3 regions of the Leptospira selangorensis genome follow, and region 2 is predicted to be linked to each of the others. Evidence: riboswitches for the same ligand, from Rfam matches in the RefSeq annotation. Region 2 holds a riboswitch; each other region holds the start of a gene.
The links. Region 2 has a riboswitch for cobalamin ahead of EHO58_RS13255 (acyl-CoA thioesterase). Riboswitches for the same ligand answer to the same signal wherever they lie in the genome.
Positions count from the first base shown of each region.

Region 1: it holds a riboswitch for cobalamin, as region 2 does, so the genes downstream of both, EHO58_RS09085 (TonB-dependent receptor) here and EHO58_RS13255 (acyl-CoA thioesterase) in region 2, are expected to answer to the same signal.
Region 3: it holds a riboswitch for cobalamin, as region 2 does, so the genes downstream of both, EHO58_RS15655 (CbtB domain-containing protein) here and EHO58_RS13255 (acyl-CoA thioesterase) in region 2, are expected to answer to the same signal.

Region 1 is NZ_RQES01000012.1:228,916-232,192, forward strand. It holds gene EHO58_RS09085 (TonB-dependent receptor) at 1-1,566, opposite strand, end outside; cobalamin riboswitch at 1,593-1,767, opposite strand; gene lsa26 (surface adhesion protein Lsa26) at 1,984-2,724, shown strand; gene EHO58_RS09095 (CapA family protein) at 2,973-3,277, opposite strand, start outside.
Region 2 is NZ_RQES01000018.1:177,122-180,398, forward strand. It holds gene prpC (bifunctional 2-methylcitrate synthase/citrate synthase) at 1-247, opposite strand, end outside; gene prpB (methylisocitrate lyase) at 244-1,167, opposite strand; gene EHO58_RS13255 (acyl-CoA thioesterase) at 1,195-1,635, opposite strand; cobalamin riboswitch at 1,877-2,086, opposite strand; gene EHO58_RS13260 (ArsR/SmtB family transcription factor) at 2,268-2,597, shown strand; gene arsB (ACR3 family arsenite efflux transporter) at 2,639-3,277, shown strand, end outside.
Region 3 is NZ_RQES01000019.1:108,231-111,507, reverse strand. It holds gene EHO58_RS15665 (SDR family NAD(P)-dependent oxidoreductase) at 1-609, shown strand, start outside; gene EHO58_RS15660 (catalase) at 635-1,627, shown strand; cobalamin riboswitch at 1,691-1,875, shown strand; gene EHO58_RS15655 (CbtB domain-containing protein) at 2,011-2,193, shown strand; gene EHO58_RS15650 (CbtA family protein) at 2,184-2,999, shown strand; gene EHO58_RS15645 (CbiX/SirB N-terminal domain-containing protein) at 2,996-3,277, shown strand, end outside.

The DNA.
Region 1 (3,277 bases), on a different contig from region 2:
TCTAAAATAGGAAATCGTAATATTGGATTTGAGTTCTCCGTTTTTATATCTTCCCGTGACACCCGCATCCCCATTCTCACTTCTTTCCGGTTTAAGAGAATCGTTTGCGATGATTGTTCCAACTTCTCCGAATAGTTCCAAAAAACTCGGGATCCTATATTGTTTAGCGATATTAGATTTGAATTCCAAAGAATAATTTTCTTTTTCCCAAAACCTCCAAAGAAGTCCCGTTTTAGGATTCGAAAACTCAGTGGTTTTTGTGGCAGAAGCGAACGGATCTTGTTTTCTATACCAAGGTTCGTCGGACTGGAATTTGTCTCTGTAAGAATCCCAGGAAACTCCAGGAGTCAAAACTAGTTTCCCGTCTAAAAATCGAAACTCGTCCTCTACTTGAAAAGTAGTATAGGTCCTTGTTTTTCCGGGCTCGTATTTTAGATCTATATTTTGAGGAGTACTTCTGGATCTTTCAAAAGTTTCCCTTTCTATCCCGGCGTGAAATTTCAGAATTTGATAATATTCTAATAAATATAGTGTGGGAGTAATTTGGAATCCAGACTGCCCCATAAAAGCGGTGGAATTAGGAGTTCCTTTGGAAAATTCAGATTTTGGATCGAATAGATCGTCATTCGTAAAGGAGGTAAAAGCACGAGTCTCTAATCTGAGCAAACCATCGAATATACCTTTCGTATCCGTTCCGAGAGAAGTAGTATTTCTAAGATACCTACGATGAACTTGTTGAGTTTGGTTACTTGCAGGTCCTGGAATTCCATGAAATCTATAATTTAGATCATTCCAAAATTTGATCTTGGTTGCTCCGATATCTCCGCTCAGTCCTAACATTCCCGAAGTTCTTTCGTATTGAGCGTTCCTTCTTTTGTCGATCGTGTCATCCAGAGGATTGACGAGTAAGGTCCCATGATTGTTTAGATAAGAAAAGTTCTGGTCGGATTTTTCGCCGAGCAAGAATACACTAGTGCCAATTCCGCCATAAGTTCCCGTATGCGTTATGCTACCTTTTCCGGTATTAAAACTTCCGGCACCTATATTAACACGAGTTTTAGGAGGACCGCTTCCTGTTCTTGTGACTAAGTTTACACTTCCACCGATTGCGGATCCTGAAAATCCGACGGGAGCGCCACTTCTATAAACTTCTATACTTTGTAAATTGTCGAATGGAAGATCTGCGAGGTTTACTTCTCCCCCTTGCGAATTATTAAAGGGGACTCCGTCTATGAAGATCCTGGATTGGTTCGGATTTGTTCCTCTAAGAGATAGAGTGGAATAAGAACCTAAACCACCGTATCTTCTGATCCTTACTCCTGCTTCTCTTTCTAAAACATCCGGAAGATTCGTATAACGTGCATTGTATTGGTCCAGATCTATGGAAGTCTGGAAACCTGTTGGGTTCTTTCTGAAATTTTCAGGCTGAGAATTGGAACCGGTCTTTCCCACTACTTTTACAGTGGAAGTTTCAGTCTTCTGGGTCTCTTGGGAAAATATTTGGACGGAAAATAAAAAGAGCCCTAGATGAAGTATCCTGGAAAATCGTTTAGGTCTTTTATACATTGAGGCCTTAACTCCCGAAAGCCAGAGAATTGAAAGTAGCTCTGATAGGTTTTCTGACTCACGCCCGATTCGGACCCTTCCCGTCTTTCGACAGTGGTTTTGACCGATCGTTTAGGCGTTTACAGCTGCGGGTACAGCTCCGGATTTTCACCGGATTCCCTTTTCCGATCTACTTGCAAGACCAGGTTCCCAACCCAAGTCGGAGGGGCAATCTCAAAAAGGTCTGGCCGTCTCTTGCTTACGCAAGACCGCAGAGTAACGAACACCCACCCTGTAGGAGTTCCTACATGTGGATTTTTCAAGAATAGAAAGAAATATTTTCTTGATGTAAGATAAAAACCGGAAAGGATTCACGAATTCGCGACCGGAAGGGAATCCCTTCGGGTCTACCTACATAACAGGGAGCATCGAACTCGAATGAAACGCATTCCATCCTTAAGATTTCTTTTATTAGGGATCTTTCTTTTAACTACCTCGTCCTTATCAGCAGCCGGAACTTATTCCGAAGGTTGGACAGTTGCAAAATTGATCCAATTTGAAAGCAGAGGGGTCATTTTTGAATCTTACGAAGGTCTTTTAGAAGTTTATACTATAAACGATTCAGAAGCTTGCGACGAAATGAAGGACGAATGTTTTGTTCCGGCAAAACAAAAGATCGAATTCAGCGTACGTCCTGAAAACGCAGATGTAGTGAACTTCTTAAGCAAAAGTTTAAACCAGGAAATTTTAGTCCAATATAGGATTCATAGATTAGAGCCTCTTGCATTGTCTTCCGACTACGAAGTGGTAGGAGCTCAGCTTCAGGAAAAATCCCTACCGAAAGGCCTTCCTGATAAGATTGTAAGCAAAAGTAAGTCCGGAGGAAAAAGAAATTTTTCCGTTACTGGACGTATTCTAAGTTTAGAATATAAGGGAACCTTAATTGGAACCTGGGAAGGCTTATATCTGGATGAGACCAGAAACAAAGTGCATCCTTTCTCTGTGACCGACGAAGAGATTGCGGCCTTCGCCACAAACACTCTCAAGTTCGGACTTAGATATTTCTTAGGTGTTTCCGTGGCTTACGTGACTGGAGCAAGAGATTCTCATTATGATATTTATGAGATCAACTTCAAAGCTCCTGCAGGCGCGCTGGAGCCGGCTGGCAAAACCCAATAATTTACATTAAGATCCTATTAAGTAAAAGGCCGATCTAGGAGTTCCTATATCGGCCTTTTTATTTTAGAGTGTTACGAGAATATCTCTGTAGGAGCTCCTACATGGTTTTGAAGACGGCCCCCACCCTGTCCAGGGTGGAGGAGGTGGGTTAGTGGGAGAAGCCTTTTCCCCTATATCATAAAATTGTAAAATTTACAATTAAAAATTTAGGAAAAATTTGTAGGAGCTCCTACATATAATAGTTTCAATTAAGGATGGAAACTTCCGTCGGACTGGATTTTAGGTCCTTTTCCTGGGAAATCAGATTTAGTCAAAGACTGGATCAGTTCGGTAGTCTTAGCGTCTGGATCCGGAGCAGGAATTCCATTTTGGCTTAATTGTAATGGATGGATCTTACCTTTAATAAAATTCCCTTGTTTATCTAAGTCTGCTTCTAAGACCAAAGAATATCCGCCATATCCTTTCGTAGAGAATACTCTATATCCTAAAAAATTTCCTAAAGAGTAAGCGACCAGTTTTCCTTTATACAATTCGAATGCTCTAGGTAAATGAG
Region 2 (3,277 bases):
CAGAATGTAATTTGTCTTTATATCTGCGAAGTTCTGAGACTGTTGGAAGTCTCCCATGAATAAGAAGATGAGCGACTTCTTCAAACTCGCATTTTTCTGCTAAGTCGCGAATATCATATCCTCTATAATGAAGATCGTTACCAGTTATACCTACCGTACAAAGTGCGGTATTACCTGCGGCCACTCCGGAAAGGGCTACGGATTTTTTTCCTTTTGTTGGCTTTGCTTCGACAGTCATCTCTTTCATCTAATTTCTCCTTTTCCGTTTTTTGATTTAGCGGCAGCGAATAATGCATCTAACCTATCTTCGTATTCATAATAGCCGATCGACTCGTAGAGTTCATTTCTGGTTTGCATAGTATCCAATACGGATTTCTGACTTCCTTCTTTACGAATGGTTTGAAAGACTCTTTCTGCAGCCTTGTTCATTGCTCTAAAGGCGGATAACGGATATAATACGAGTCCGACTCCGGCGGACTTTAATTCATCTACAGTGAATAATGGTGTGGCTCCAAATTCAGTGATGTTTGCGAGTATTGGAACGGACACTGCTTCCGTAAATTTACGATAGGTTTCCGGATCTGTGACGGCTTCTGGGAAGATCATGTCTGCCCCTGCATTTACGAATGCTTTACATCTTTCTATCGCTTTCTCTAAACCTTCGTTTGCCAGTGCGTCGGTTCTTGCCATGATCACAAATTTAGGATCCGTCTTTGCATCTACTGCCGCCCGAATGCGATCGACCATTTCTTCCTGGGAGACTATTTCTTTGTTCGGTCGATGGCCACATCGCTTTGCACCAACTTGGTCTTCTATATGAAGTCCTGCGGCCCCTGCTTTGATTAAGGATTTTACGGTTCTTGCCACATTAAATGCGCTAGGTCCGAATCCTGTATCCACATCTACGAGCAAGGGAAGATCGCAAACATCAGTGATCCTACGTACATCAATGAGAACATCTTCTAAGGTAGTGATCCCAAGATCGGGAATTCCTAAAGAACCTGCAGCCACTCCTCCTCCAGATAGATAGATCGCTTTGAAACCGGCTCTTTGTGCAAGAAGCGCATGGTTTGCGTTGATTGTGCCTACGATCTGAAGAGGTGATTCCTTTTTTAACGCATCCCGAAGTTTCTCACCCGGAGTGTAGGGCTCTTTATTTTTACTCATAGTAGTTCGATTCCTTTTATTATTTATCTATAATGTATTTATTTCTTTTTGGATTAAGGTAGGGACTTTCGTTGGGCGGCCATCTTCTCCTAAAGCGACCATCACGAACTTTCCTTTCGTACCTAAATAGCGTTCTCCGCTAAGAAAATCCTCAGCATAGAGTTCTACTTCTATTGTCATTGAAGAATTTCCTACGGACACCACTCTTGAGATTAGTTCGATCAGATTTCCTTGCCGGACCGGAACACGAAAATCCACTTGTTCACTTTTGGCAGCGACGACTTTTTTTCGAGAATATCTAGAAGCAGCGATGAATGCACTTTTCGCCATAAAAGACAATGCGTCTCCAGCGAATAATGTTCCATAATGATTGGTAACTTCAGGGAAGACCATTTCGATCTGTCTTGTTTCAATAACAAGTCCCGGCTCGAGTTTGACGGAATGATGGTCAAGGCTTTCTCTATTCATAAGAAAAACCTTATATATGAAATAGGTAATATATGATTCGTAGGCGATTTATGGAAAAAATTCCCGCAAATCAGGCCACATAAAAAGGAAATAGGATATTTAAGCTCCAAACTCTCACCTCGCGAGTCGAAAATCGAAGCCTTGAGGGGGTTTGGAAAGAGAGGAGGGCGTAAACGGACAGGAAACGCGAACCACCATCCAACCCTCCCTCGAGGTTCCGGTAAACCCACATCCGTTTTCTCTAGGATGAAGGGCTTTGGCAGGTCTTCGGACTTACGAGCTTGGGAAGAATCTTCCTTTTCCTAATTTTCACTGCTTCCCAGATCGCGCGATCCAGTGCAGAATGTGAATTTCGTTCTCGAATACCGCTGCGGGGCAGTCCCGGAATCATCACCGGGTTCCCTTTTAAGTTCCGCTATAAGAGCAGAACACCAACGCTTCTTACACCAGGGTTTTTGGGCTTGTAAATGTCAAGGAAAAAAACAGAACAATTGAAGAAGAAGCCTGTGTGACTTAATATATCTGTGATTGAAATCGACTGTTTGTTAGGGGAGTGGATTAGTTTTCTGGATTCAAATCCATAGCTTAAAATTTGAATTGAAATTATCATAACTTAATTCCACATCCAATCTATGGGAATTACCAAAACAGAGCTATTTAATAAGCGGCAGAATAAGATTGCCTCTTATGCAAAAGCCCTCGGGCATCCGGCTCGTATTGCGATCTTGGAGTCCATTCTCAAAAGAAAAGCCTGTATCTGTGGTGACTTGGTCGACGAACTAGGGCTTGCTCAGGCCACGATCTCACAACACCTAAAAGCGCTAAAAGACGTGGGTATTTTACAAGGAACCATAGACGGTCCGTCCATCTGTTATTGTATTAATAAAAAAACTTGGGAGGAGATCGGAGGATATTTTGCTCCTTTTCTTTCTCAGATCCCCGAAAGCGGAAATTCCTGCTAAAACCGCTTGACATTAATCGCAATATTGCGATTAAACGATTAATGTCTTCTCATGTCATTTCCGAAAAAAGATTATCTTTTTTAGATAAGTTTCTAACCGTCTGGATCTTTATCGCTATGGGGATAGGGGTCTCTTTCTCTATTTGGTCTCCCGGTTTTGTTGATTGGATTAGAAGTTCGGAGTTCGGAGGGACAAATCTTCCGATCGCTATCGGACTTATTTTTATGATGGTTCCTCCTTTGGCTAAGGTGAATTTCACGAGGATTCCTAGGGCGTTCGGACGGATAGACCTGGTCTTATATTCTCTACTTTTAAATTGGGTGGTCGGCCCATTATTGATGTTCGGGTTGGCGTTCCTTTTCTTTCCGGAAAACCAGGAATATCGAATCGGATTAATACTGATCGGAATCGCACGTTGTATTGCGATGGTTTTAGTATGGAACGATCTTGCGGACGGAGATAGAGAGGTCGCTGCCGGTCTTGTCGCCTTAAATAGTATCTTTCAGCTTCTTTTTTACGGAGTTTTGGCGTATTTATTTGTAAGCATCCTTCCAGGGACTTTAGGATTTACGAACTCTTCTATACATGTGAGTTATTGGGACATCGCATATAGTGTCTTGATCTACTTAGGAATTCCGTTTTTACTCGGTTGGGGAATACGAACCTTAAGCCTTCGTTTT
Region 3 (3,277 bases), on a different contig from region 2:
ATCCAGACATTAGGAGGATTGGACATTTTAATCTGCAGCAGCGGTTTTGCAAAAGCAGGAGAAGCTTCCGATCTAGACGACGAAGTTTATAGAAATCTAATGGATGTAAACTTTTTCGGCCACGTGAATAGTGCGCTTGCATTTAGTGATCATTTTTCCAAACAAAAAAGTGGTGAGATCGTATTTTTAGCATCCACCCTTGCGTTTTTTTCCATCTACGGATACGGAGCTTATTCGGCTAGTAAGTTTGCGATTGTAGGTTTTGCCCAAGGTTTTCGCCAGGAAATGATGCTTCATGGAGTAAAAGTGAAATTATTCCTTCCTCCTACAACGGATACTCCTGGTTTGGAAAAGGAGAATACCGACAAACCTGAATTGAGTAAGGAAATTGAAATGGGTTCCGCATTAAATAGAATTCATACAATTGATTCCGTAGCAAAGGCCATCCTAAAATGGATACCGAACAAAAAGTTCATCGGTTATACAGGCTGGGATTCTTGGCTCCAATATTTTCTATTTAGACATTTTCCGGAATTCAGCATTAAACTTACCGATTCCGAATTAAAAGCGGCCCAGTCTAGACTGGATAAGAAAAAACAAAAAGTATAACTGTGGATATTCTTAAGGAGACTCTATGAAACCGATTAGCAAGGACTGGAAGGAAGATATTTCCCCGGATGAAGAGATTCGTTTTGCGGAATATGTAAAGGCATTCCAAAAGATCCAAAAAGTAAACTCTTCCAAATTCGGAAAAGGTCGCACATTACATAGAAAGCAGATCTTAGGGCTGCAGGCAAAGTTTGAAGTTTTATCCAATATTCCTGATTATACAAAACAGGGTTTGTTCTCCACTTCCGGCACAAAGGATGTTTGGATCCGATTATCCAGCGGGAGTATGAAACTACAGCCTGATACCACTGGAGACATCAGAGGATTTGCATTAAAAATCCTAGGAGTAAATGGGCCAAGCGCTTTACAAAACGGTAATACTTCTGCCCAAGATTTTCTACTGATCAATTTAGAAGCATTCTCTTCTCCTAAAAGTGAGGAGTTCGTAGGTGTTGTTACCGCAGCAGCTAAAGGAGGAGGTCCGTTATTAAAATATCTTTTTGCCACTTACGGATTTTTCGGTGCATTTGCCAGGATCAAAAAAGTATCAAAAAGTTTTAATAAACCTTTTAGCGGATTTGCAACGGAACCTTTTTATAGCGCGGCACCAATAGCCTTCGGCCCCTACGCTGCGAGAATTAGACTTCTTCCTCCTTCTGGTATAACTCCAAACAAAGATGCCTCAAAGGATTGGGCAAATGATATTAAATCAAAACTTTCAAAAGGTCCTCTGGTTTATACATTCCAAGCCCAATTTTTCACGGATGAAAAAACAACTCCAATCGAAGATGCTTCCGTTGATTGGCCTGAATCAGAAGCTCCTTACGTTACTCTCGCTACTCTTACAATTCCAACTCAAGATTTCGGATCCGAGCCCGGTCTATCTTTGCAAAAAAAGATCGAAGATACAATTTTTGATCCTTGGGAAGCTTTATTAGAGCATAGACCTTTAGGAGATGTAATGAGAGCGAGAAAACATGTATATCTAGCGAGCCAAAAAGGAAGAGGCGCAGTTTAGAGAATTTTGTTAGATTGAAAATAAAATACTATGCAAAATCACTCACCTAAATAGATCCTGAAATCTCAGACTATTTTTGTAGGAACATAGATGTCTCCATCTATGGGAAGACGGTGCAATTCCGTCACGGTACCCGCCGCTGTAAGAGGGACAAAAGGCACAAGATGTCACTGGGTGTAAAAACCTGGGAAGACGTGCTGAGTAGGACGATCTCGAGTCAGAAAACGACCTTACAAAAATCCTGAAGCTACGTGATCCAGTCTCGGATGTAAGACGGTTACGTAACTAAACTCAATTTTTTTCATACGATACTTTGGCTCATTCTTTTGTGCCTTAATATCGTTTATATCTTGTTAGGTGAAGATCTCTTAGGAGGGATTTTTATGCGCTCGATTTCCGTTTCGAAGGATTTTTCAGGAGCCAAATTATGGCTTAGAGCTTCCGTTCTGGTTTTTGCAGGATTTCTTGCTTTTTCTACGATCTATGCAGTAGGCCTGGAACCAATGGTGTATTTGCACGATACTTTTCATGATATAAGACATTCCACAGGATTTCCATGCCATTAAGATCAGAGTTTTCTGATCTTCTGCGGACAGGGATATTTTCCGGTCTGGTGTCAGGTCTTGTTTTAGGGATCATGGTCTGTGTTTGGAATCTTCCGTTGATTTTAGAGGCGGAAAAGTTTGAAGCAAAATCTGCATCAGAAAATTTGAATACAGGTCATACACATGTTCACTCCCATACCCATGGAGAACGCCATTCCCATACAAAAGTGGAATCCGCTTCTTCTGAAAAGATTGAGAGTGATAGTCTCTGGCAAAAAAGAAATTTAGGAACAATCATAGGTTCCGTTCTATTAGGAATTTCTTTTGGAGTTTTGGTTTCCCTTTGGATGGTATTTTTTCCTCCTAACGGCTTTTTAGAGAACCCTTCCCTATCCAAGGCGATCTACCTTAGTATCTTATTTGCAGTCGGTGGATTTCTAATCTTCTTTGGAATTCCATATTTAGGGCTTCCTCCCGAATTACCTGGGAGAGCCTCCGGAAGTTATGATTACCCGGAAAGACAGGCCTGGTGGTATCTTAGTGTTGGGTCCAGCTTGGTCGGTATTTTAGGATCTAGGATCCTTCTATCATATTTAAACATTCATAATTTGCTAAAATGGGCTTTTGCTTTAGTAATGGTCCTATTCTTTTCGGGACTTCCATTCTATATCGGTGTGCCTGATATTTCGGAAGATTTTGCGGCTCCAAAAGAATTAAGGAACCAATTCGAATATGTGACCTTGCTCACGAATCTGATCTTCTGGTATTTATTATCCTCTTTATTTTTCATATTCTGGAAACCAAAGCAGGTATTAGGATTCAAATGAAACCTAAAATTGCGGTTCTGGTGTTGGGTCATGGAAGTAGGGAAATAAATTCCAATCTTGAATTCGTTTCTCTGGTCGAGGCCTATTCCCTTACTCGTCCGGATCTGAAAATTTCACATGCTTATGTAGAACTTGCCAAACCCGATCTGGAAACTGCATTAAGAGAGCTTAGCAAAGAATATTCTAATATAATAATATTTCCTCTGTTTTTATACACTTCAGGTCATATCAAAAACGATGTTCCGATCGTTCTGGATCGAATTAAATCAGAGTTCCCA